One region of the Anaerofustis sp. NSJ-163 genome, then DNA from elsewhere that is predicted to be linked to it. Evidence: predicted binding sites of a transcription regulator. Region 1 holds the regulator's gene; each other region holds the start of a gene.
What was found. Region 1 encodes HrcA, which represses chaperone genes, less so after heat shock. Its sites were predicted from a motif close to TGTTAGCACTCNNNNNNNNNGAGTGCTAACA; they were not measured.

Region 1 (3,292 bases):
CAAATTATATAAATGAAATAATGGCTTCAAGATTTTCTGATGTGATGTGGCTTTTAGAACAAGTTATGTTTAAGAAGTTTGACCAAAGGCTTGCTGAGTTTGTTCTTTACCATATGAACGATGATAAAAAACTAAATATGACTCATGAACAAATTGCAAATCACCTAGGAAGTGCCAGGGAAGTTGTAAGCAGAATGCTTAAACATTTTGTTTCTTGTGGGTACATAAAGTTATATAGAGGTGGTATTGAGGTAGTTGATGAAAAAGGTCTTTACGGTATTAGTGAGGGAAATTAATAATAATATATAAATACATAGGAGAAAAGATATGTTGCAAATTGATTTAACAGGAAAAAAAGCTTTTATTACAGGAGGAAGCAGAGGCGTTGGAAAAGCTATTTGTCTTACATTAGCAGATTGTGGAGCAGATGTAGCTTTTACTTATCTTTCAAGAGATGAAGCAGCAATGGAAGTAGTAAGAGAAATAGAGGATATGGGAAGAAAAGCTTTATGCTATAAATGTGATGTTGGTAATTTTGAGCAGATGAAAGAAGTTCTATCGGATGTTAAAAATAAGTTTAGTAAACTTGATATTATTATAAATAATGCGGGTGGCTCTAAGGTATTTGAAATTGATGAGCTTACCCCTGAATATCTTGACAGTGTATTAAAATCAAACTTATACGGTTCTTTTTATTCTATAATGGCAGGCGGTTTGGATTTATTAAAAGAAGCCGGTGGAGGAAGTATAATAAATATAGGTTCTTCTGCAATGTATTCAGGTATGGGCGGAGGCCCTCAGTATTCTTCTGCTAAGGCAGGGCTTATGGGACTTACGAGATATATGGCTGTTCAATATGGCAGTGAAAATATAAGATGTAATACTCTTGCAATTTCTCTTATAAAAACAGAACAGTTAAATAAGTTTGATGAAGAAATGACAAAGAAAAAAATCGCTACTGTTCCTGTTGGAAGACTTGGTACTCCTGAAGATGTAGCTTATATGGCAGCATTCTTATCAAGTGATATGGCAACTTATGTAAGCGGCGAAATTATCCTTATGGATGGTGCAAGAACATATGCAAAATAAAACTCCTTATGGGAGTTTTTTTGTTTTTATAAATGAATTATATAAGTTTTAAATAAATCATTTTGTAATATTAAAATTTCATTAAAAATAGAAAATAAATTTAAATAATCTATTGACAAAGTATAGTCGTGGTGGTATATTTATGACAGTGTTAGCACTCATGTTTAAAGAGTGCTAATAAGAAGGAGAAAGGAAAATGAACTGGGAAGATAGAAAGTTTATTATTTTAAATGCAATAATACATGATTATATTAAAACAGCAGAACCTGTTGGTTCAAGAACTCTTGAAAAAAAATATAAGCTTGGTGTATCTTCTGCAACTATCAGAAATGAAATGTCCGATTTGGAAGATATGGGCTTATTAATAAAACCTCATACTTCTGCGGGTAGAATTCCTTCTACTACGGCATATAGATTATATGTCGATAACTTTATGAAGAAAAATGCTTTAGATGAAAAAATAAGAGATGTTGTTAAAGCTGAGTATGAAAATTATATGTTTGAACTTAATAAAACAATAGAACAAACACTTAATATTCTTACTAAAATGACGAATTATACTTCTCTTGTTATGGCTCCAAGACTTTCATCTTTAAATGTAAAAGACGTAAAACTTGTTTACATTGAAGAAAAAAGAGTCATGATTATCGTTGTAACAAAAGAAGGTCTTATCAAAAATGCAGAGATAAGGTTAAAAGACAGCGTTACTTTAGAGCAGCTAGAAAAAATAAATAATTTCCTTATTTCAATAATAAGAAACAGACCTGCAAATGAAGTAATTGAACTTCTAGGTAAAGCAATTGACGGTTTAAGTGAAGATGAAAACAGAATTTTATCGGAAATAATGCCTGTATTTAGAAGTTTGGTTGAAAAGGCGCATTCTTCAAAGATTTATTCTAAAGGAGTAAGCAAAATATTAAACTATCCGGAATTTGAGGATTTGGAAAAAGCTAAACACTTTATTGATTCTGTAAACAGCAAAGATACATTGGAAAATGCAATACTATCTGCTGTGGATGATGATAAAGATATTCATATAGTTATAGGTAATGAAAACAAAGTTGAGGACTTTAGTGATTGTTCGATTATAACTGCCGATTATAAATTAAACGGCAAAACAATAGGAACAATTGGTGTTATTGGTCCTACAAGGATGAATTACGATTATGCTATTTCAACACTTGATGTTTTAAGTGATGAACTGACAAAGCATATTTCAAAAATATTTGAAAAGTGAGGTAGCTAAATGGATAATGGTAATATTAAAGATATAAATGAGCTTAGAAAAGAAAAAGAAGAAAAAGAAAAACAAAAAAATATGAAAGATGAAGAAAAAGAAGTGAAGAAAGAAGAAAACAAAGAACAGATAAAAGAAGAAAAAGTAAATGAAACAATAGAGGAAAAAGAAGAAGTTAAAGAAGAAAAGAAAGAAGAGAGCTTTGAAGAAAAATATAATAAATTAAATGAGAGCTATCTTAGAATTTTAGCCGATTTTGATAATTATAAGAAAAGAGCTGCAAAAGACAGAGAGGCAATGATTATTTATTCAACATCTAAATTCGCAGAAGGCTTATTTCCTATAATTGACAACTTCAAAAGAGCTCTTGAAAGTGAGGAGGATAAAGAAAGCGGTTTTTATGCAGGTGTTAACATGATATTCACTCAATTAAGTGAACTGTTAAAAAGTGAAGGAATTGAGACAATCGAAGCTATTGATACCGCATTTGATCCAAACAAACACAATGCGGTAGCAGTTGACAAGGTTGAAGATAAAGAAGATAATATTGTTCTTGAAGTTTTTCAAGACGGATATGTTTATAAAGAAAAAGTCTTAAGACCGGCTATGGTCAAAGTTAATAAGTTAAAATAGATTTTATAAAAAGGAGAGATTTAAAATGAGTAAAGAAAAAATTATAGGTATCGATTTAGGTACAACAAATTCATGTGTAGCAGTATTAGAAGGTGGGGAAGCTGTTGTTATAGCTAATGCAGAAGGCGCAAGAACTACTCCATCAGTAGTAGCATTTACAAATGACGGAGAAAGATTAATTGGTCAAGTAGCTAAAAACCAAGCAGTTACAAACCCAGAAAAAACAGTTGCTTCAATTAAAAGACATATGGGAAGCGATTATAAAGTTGATATTGATGGTAAAAAATATACACCACAAGAAATTTCAGCTTTTGTATTACAAAAATTGAAAAA
Region 2 (3,292 bases), on a different contig from region 1:
AGTGTGTATGAAGCTATGTGTCTAAGAGAGTATGGTATTGACAGTGATATATTAATACTTGGTTATGTTCCGGATAGAAAGATTAATAAAATTTTAGAAAATAATATTATTCCTGCAATATACAATCTTGATTTTGCAAAGAAATTAAATGAAGAAGCTTTAAAAAACAATACAAAAGCAAGGGTACATATTAAAATTAATACAGGCATGAACAGACTTGGATTTAAAAAGCATGAAATTGACAGTGCTTTTGCCGCTTTAAAGGAGCTTACAAATCTTGAATTTGAAGGAATTTTTTCTCATTTTGCAACAAGTGACGAAGTTGATAAAACTTATAGCAAAATGCAATATGAAATATTTGAATATGCAATAAATAAAGCTAAAGAATATGGCTTTGACATAAAAATAAAACACATAGCAAATTCTGCCGCGATAACTGATTTAGATGAATATTATCTTGATGGTGTAAGAGCTGGTATTGTTCTTTATGGAATTTATCCTTCAGAGATTAAACCCGAGATTAATCCTTATAAACCTGTTATGTCTTTTCACACAAGCATAAGCAATATTTTTACAGTGGAAAAAGGAGAAACCATAGGTTATGGAAGAACTTTTACAGCTGATAAAAAAACAAGAGTTGCCGTAATGTGTGTAGGGTATGCAGACGGATATAACAGAAAGCTTTCAAACAAAGGAAAGGTTCTTGTTAATGGTAAATATGAATGTAGTGTAATAGGAAACGTATGTATGGATATGACAATGCTTGAAATTCCTATGGATGCAGACATAAACATAGGAGATAGCGTTGAAATATTTGGAGAAAATATAAGTGTTTCAGATTTAGCTATATTATGTGAAACAATTCCTTATGAGCTTTTATGTTGTATAAACAAAAGAGTAAAAAGAGAATATATTTTAAATTCAGAGCCGAGAGAATTTTAATTTCTCGGTTCTTTTTTTATAATTATCTTTAACATTAAATTAGAGAAAAATTTTAAAAGATAATTAATTTTTTTTATAAATACTATTGACAATATATATAAGTGTGCTAAAATACTATTAGCACTCAGAGAAGAGGAGTGCTAACGAGATTGATTATAACTAATATAAAATATATTTTAGGAGGCGTGAGTTAATCATGAAATTACAACCACTTGGCGACAAAGTCGTAATAAAAGTAAAAGAAGAAGAAAATAAAACAGCAACAGGTATCATTTTACCTGATACAGCAAAAGAAAAACCTGTTATGGGTGAAGTAATCGCTGTTGGTACAGGTGAAATCGTAGATGGTAAAAAAGTTGCTTTAGACGTAAAAGAAGGAGATACTGTTATTTATTCAAAATATGCAGGCTCAGAAGTAAAATTAGAAGGCGAAGAATATCTTATTTTAAGACAAAACGATATTTTAGCTATTGTTAAATAATTTTAATAATTAGTAGATAAGGAAAGGTGATATAAAATGGCAAAAGAAATTAAATACGGAATTGAAGCAAGAGAAGGTTTAAAAGCCGGAGTTGATAAATTAGCTGATACAGTTAAAGTAACATTAGGACCAAGAGGAAGAAATGTTGTTCTTGGTAAAAGCTTTGGTTCTCCAATCATTACAAATGATGGTGTAACAATTGCAAGAGAAATCGAACTTGAAGATAACTTTGAAAATATGGGTGCACAACTTGTAAAAGAAGTTGCAACAAACACAAACGATGCAGCAGGGGACGGAACAACAACAGCAACTGTACTTGCTCAAGCAATTATCGGAGAAGGTCTTAAAAACGTTGCAGCAGGAGCAAACCCAATGGTACTTAAAAAAGGTATCGAAAAAGCAGTAGATAAATTCGTTGAAGAACTTAAGAAAATTTCTAAACCTGTTGAAGGTAAAAAAGCTATTGCTCAAGTAGCAGCTATTTCTTCAGCTGATGAAACAGTAGGTGAACTTATTTCAGAAGCTATGGAAAAAGTTGGTAATGACGGTGTTATTACAATCGAAGAAGGAAAGTCAATGAAAGTTGAACTTGAATTCACAGAAGGTATGCAATTTGACAGAGGTTATTTATCAGCATACATGGCAACAGATGTAGAAAAAATGGAATGTGTATATGACAAACCATACATCTTATTAACAGATAAAAAAATCAGCAATATGCAAGAAATCTTACCTTTATTAACAGAATTACAACAAGCTGCAGGTAACTTACTTATCATTGCTGATGATATCGAAGGCGAAGCTCTTTCTACATTAATTGTAAATAAACTTAGAGGCGTAATTAACTGTGTAGCAGTAAAAGCTCCTGGATTTGGTGATAGAAGAAAAGCTATGCTTGATGATTTAGCAATTTTAACAGGTGGTACAGTAATAAGTGATGATTTAGGTATGGATCTTAAATCTACAACTCTTGATATGCTTGGTAGAGCAACACAAATCAGAGTTGATAAAGAAAACACAATCATCGTTGAAGGTCATGGGGACCCAGAAAAAATCGAAGACAGAAGAAATCAAATTAAAGCTCAAATTCCTGAAACAACTTCAGAATATGACAAAGAAAAATTACAAGAAAGACTTGCTAAACTTTCTGGCGGTGTAGCAGTAATTCAAGTAGGTGCTGCAACAGAAACAGAAATGAAAGAAAAGAAATACAGAATCGAAGATGCTCTTAATGCTACAAGAGCAGCTGTAGAAGAAGGTATCGTTCCTGGTGGTGGTAGCGCAATGATTTCTACAATTCCAGCATTAGACGAACTTGTAAACTCTCTAGAAGGAGATGAAAAAACAGGTGCTGCAATTATCAGAAAAGCTGTTGAAGCTCCACTTAGACAAATCGCATTTAACGCAGGTGTTGAAGGTAGTGTAGTAGTTGATAAATTATTAAATGAAGAAAAAGGTAAAGGTTTCGATGCATTTAACTTTGAATATAAAGACATGGTTGAAGCAGGTATCGTAGACCCAACTAAAGTAACAAGATCAGCTATGCAAAATGCTGCAAGTGTAAGTGCTATGTTCCTTACAACAGAAGCTAGTGTTGCTGATATTAAATCAGAAGACAACGCTCCTCAAATGACACCTCCAATGATGTAATTTAAGTGAAGCGAAATTAAAACACCCTTTATTAAGGGTGTTTTTTTATTAAAAAAAATTAATATTATAAAACATTATAAATTTATATTTTATGATAAAATTACTATATAAAATAAAATCAGAGGGTTTTTATGAGATATATAATAAGTGATATACATGGTTGTTATGATGAATATATGAATTTAATTAATAAAATAAACTTGAAAGAGAAAGATACAT
Region 3 (3,292 bases), on a different contig from region 1:
ATTACGGTGTTGTAGAATGGGTAAATGGTATTGCCCCTGGTGTATTTGTAATAGTTTCATCAGATCTTGAGTTTATACATCACGAAATGCAATACTTAAGAATCGGAGATGGTCCAAATTACGTATTATACAGACCTTATCACTTATGCGGAATGGAAACACCACTTACAATAGCAAGAGCAGTTTTAGATAAAGCACCAACAATCGTTCCTATGGATGGTCTTGTATGTGAAGCTATAACAGTTGCAAAAAAAGATCTTAAAAAAGGAGAATCAATAGACGGTATAGGAGGTTTTTCTACTTACGGAACAATTGATAAAAGAGAAGTTGCAAAAGAACTAAATGCACTTCCAATAGGTCTTATAAATAAAAACACAAAAATGGCAAAAGATGTTAAAAAAGGTGAAATTATAACTTATGATGATGTCATCTTGGATGAAGATTCTTTACTTGTTAAACTTAGAAGAGAACAAGATAAGATTTGGGAATAATAATAAATTAAAAGACAAAATATAAATTATATTTTGTCTTTTTTTATGTAAACTGTCGGTTTACCTTTTTCTCTTATAAGTAGATAGACTATTTATTTATAATGAATTAAAATATATCTATAATAATTGGTCAAGGAGAAAAATATGAATTCAAATATAGGTGAAAAAATAAAACAAAAAAGAAAAGAAAAAAACATGACACAGCAAGAACTTGCAAAAAAATTAAATATTACAGATAAAGCTGTGTCAAAGTGGGAAAGGAATTTATCATATCCTGACATTTCAATAATACCTCTCCTTTGCGAAATTCTTGATATGGATACAAATGATTTTTTAGGTTTAGAGCAAAAAAAGTTAGATTTTAAAAACTTAAACAAATCAGACTTTTCAGAAATGATTAACTTAACAGCAAAATGCGTAGGGTTAGCCCTTGGAATAGGCGTTCTTGTTTTAAACATATTAAAAGAAATATCAGCAAATGATAGTATTATATTACTCAGCATAGCAATAATATGCTTCGGCATTACATCTTTTACAAAAAAATAAGGCTACCTAAACGGTAGCCCTTTTCAATTAACCTTCAATCGCTATAGTTTTCTTTTCTTCAACTTGTTTTTGATCTTTCTTAGGAACATTTAATTTCAAAATACCATTTTCGTATTTAGCTTTAATTTCATCTTCTTTAATTTCAGTTCCTATATAAAAACTTCTTGAACAAGAACCACTATAACGTTCTTTTCTTATATATTTTCCGTTTTCGTCTTTTTCATCATTATTTACATCTTTGCTTGCGCTTACTGTTAAATAACCATCTTTCAAATGAGCTGAAATTTCATCTTTACTAAATCCAGGTAAGTCAATATCTACTTCATAATTATCTTCATTTTCTTTAACATCAGTTTTCATTAAATTTGTTTCTTGTTTGTATAGTGGATTTTTACCACCAAAGAAATCTCTATCCAAAGACAAGTCCATTAAATCATCAAATAAGTTTTCTCCAAAAATACTAGGTAACATCATAAGTCATTCCTCCTTTTCTTAGACATTCTATCTATGTCACTAGTTTTTTTGAACTATGGGGTTTGAATCTTTCTGAGGTTCTCCTCTTTGTTCAAGTATAATATATCACTTTTTGTTAGCACTGTCAAGAGATGAGTGCTAATTATTTTAATTTTTATAAAAATACTCCTGCATAATTACTGTTTTATACAGGAGTATTTATTTTCGTATCAATTATATTAAATCTTAAATTTGCAATAGTTTTATATATACAATATAACTATTTTATTTACATTTATTTTCTATTAAAATATAAAATATTATTTTTCTATTTAACGTTGTTTTCTTTTACTAAATAAAACTAATGATAAAATTCCAATTACAGATACTATAAGTAATGCATACCAAACAAAAACATTTGTATTATCACTTGTTGATACTTTTTCAGATGTATCAGATTGATTAGTATTATTGGTTTTATCTGTATCACTTGGTGGTACATTTTTTTCAACAACATTTACGATAATATCTGTTTCCACAACTTCATAATTTTGAGTATCAGATGGTATAAAAATGGCTTTAAAAGCATGTACCCCTGATCTATCAGCTATCTGATTTTCATCTTTCCATGAAAAACCTTCAGGAAGTTTTATAGTTGAAAGAGATTTTCCTTTTTCAATAGTTATTTGATTTGGAACTTCATATTTGGGAACGGCTTTTTTAATTTCAAAGAATTTAATTGCTTCTAATCCCATGTAATTTTTATTTTCTTCTACTTCAGCCTTAACATACCATGTTCCTGCATTAATTGGAATTGTTTCTTTATATGTACCGTCTTTTTTGTCACTGTATGTAAACTTAACAGCACCATATTTTGAAACGGCTTTAGGAGTATTCCCTTGCTCTCCATATGTCCAACCAGTAATAGATAAATTATCTACCCATTCGTTTGATAATTTACTAATGTTAAATTCAAGCTCATCAGAAGCACCACTATAGTTATCATCAGCCTCTACACTTGCAATAACCTTATAATTCCCTGCGTCAATAGGAGCAGATTCAATTTGAATCCAAGAATTATTATCTTTTTCAAACCATCTAATTGTATAATCTTTACTGCTTCCTATTTTATCTATATCAGGAGTATTTACAGCATTTCCATCAAATTCTTTATCAAGACTCTGGTTTTTAATTGTAATCTTACTATCAGCTTTAGCAATATTAACTGTTAAATTACGTTCTACATAATGCCCTTGTGCATTATATCCTTCCACATTTGCAAAGCCATATTCATCTTCATAAGCTGAAACATCAAAACGAGCAAGATATGTCTTTTCTCCTACAGAAACCGCGGTATCTTCATCTGACCATGTCCAGCCATCCGGTAAATTAATATCCGACAGTTTTTGTCCATAAACAGCAGTTAAATTAGTTGGAGGATTTATAATAGTATTTCCATCAATATACGCAGTTGCTTCAGGTAAAGAAAGATATACGTCACTATTTGGAGTACCTTGAATAATAAAGCCATTATCTGTTTTTGTTATTTGTAATGCCTCTAATACATTTAAAGCCATAATTTTATCAATATAATCATCCGGTAGATAATAGCCGTCATTTACTGTAACTTCGATAGGCTCGATACTACCCCATACACCTGTTTGAGAACCATTATTGGATGTAATATTCATACTAACTCCAGTTTTGAATTTTACATTAATATCTCTTTTATTATAACCCGCCAAATTTGCATAGGTTATTCTATCTGATGTGGTTTCTAACCAAACCTTGCAGTTTTCAAA

Region 2: a site for HrcA is predicted at 1,058-1,088, ahead of groES (co-chaperone GroES). Genes of this name have one in related genera too.
Region 3: a site for HrcA is predicted at 1,625-1,655, ahead of M6G78_RS03315 (Hsp20/alpha crystallin family protein). Genes of this name have one in related genera too.

What each region holds. Positions count from the first base shown of each region.
Region 1 covers NZ_JAMYJV010000003.1:479,752-483,043, forward strand. The annotation lists gene M6G78_RS05825 (Crp/Fnr family transcriptional regulator) at 1-296, shown strand, start outside; gene M6G78_RS05830 (SDR family NAD(P)-dependent oxidoreductase) at 328-1,089, shown strand; gene hrcA (heat-inducible transcriptional repressor HrcA) at 1,286-2,326, shown strand; gene grpE (nucleotide exchange factor GrpE) at 2,336-2,959, shown strand; gene dnaK (molecular chaperone DnaK) at 2,985-3,292, shown strand, end outside.
Region 2 covers NZ_JAMYJV010000006.1:52,213-55,504, reverse strand. The annotation lists gene alr (alanine racemase) at 1-942, shown strand, start outside; gene groES (co-chaperone GroES) at 1,139-1,423, shown strand; gene groL (chaperonin GroEL) at 1,460-3,073, shown strand; gene M6G78_RS08750 (metallophosphoesterase) at 3,205-3,292, shown strand, end outside.
Region 3 covers NZ_JAMYJV010000002.1:191,740-195,031, forward strand. The annotation lists gene M6G78_RS03305 (NAD(P)H-dependent oxidoreductase) at 1-491, shown strand, start outside; gene M6G78_RS03310 (helix-turn-helix domain-containing protein) at 636-1,037, shown strand; gene M6G78_RS03315 (Hsp20/alpha crystallin family protein) at 1,065-1,511, opposite strand; gene M6G78_RS03320 (MBG domain-containing protein) at 1,823-3,292, opposite strand, start outside.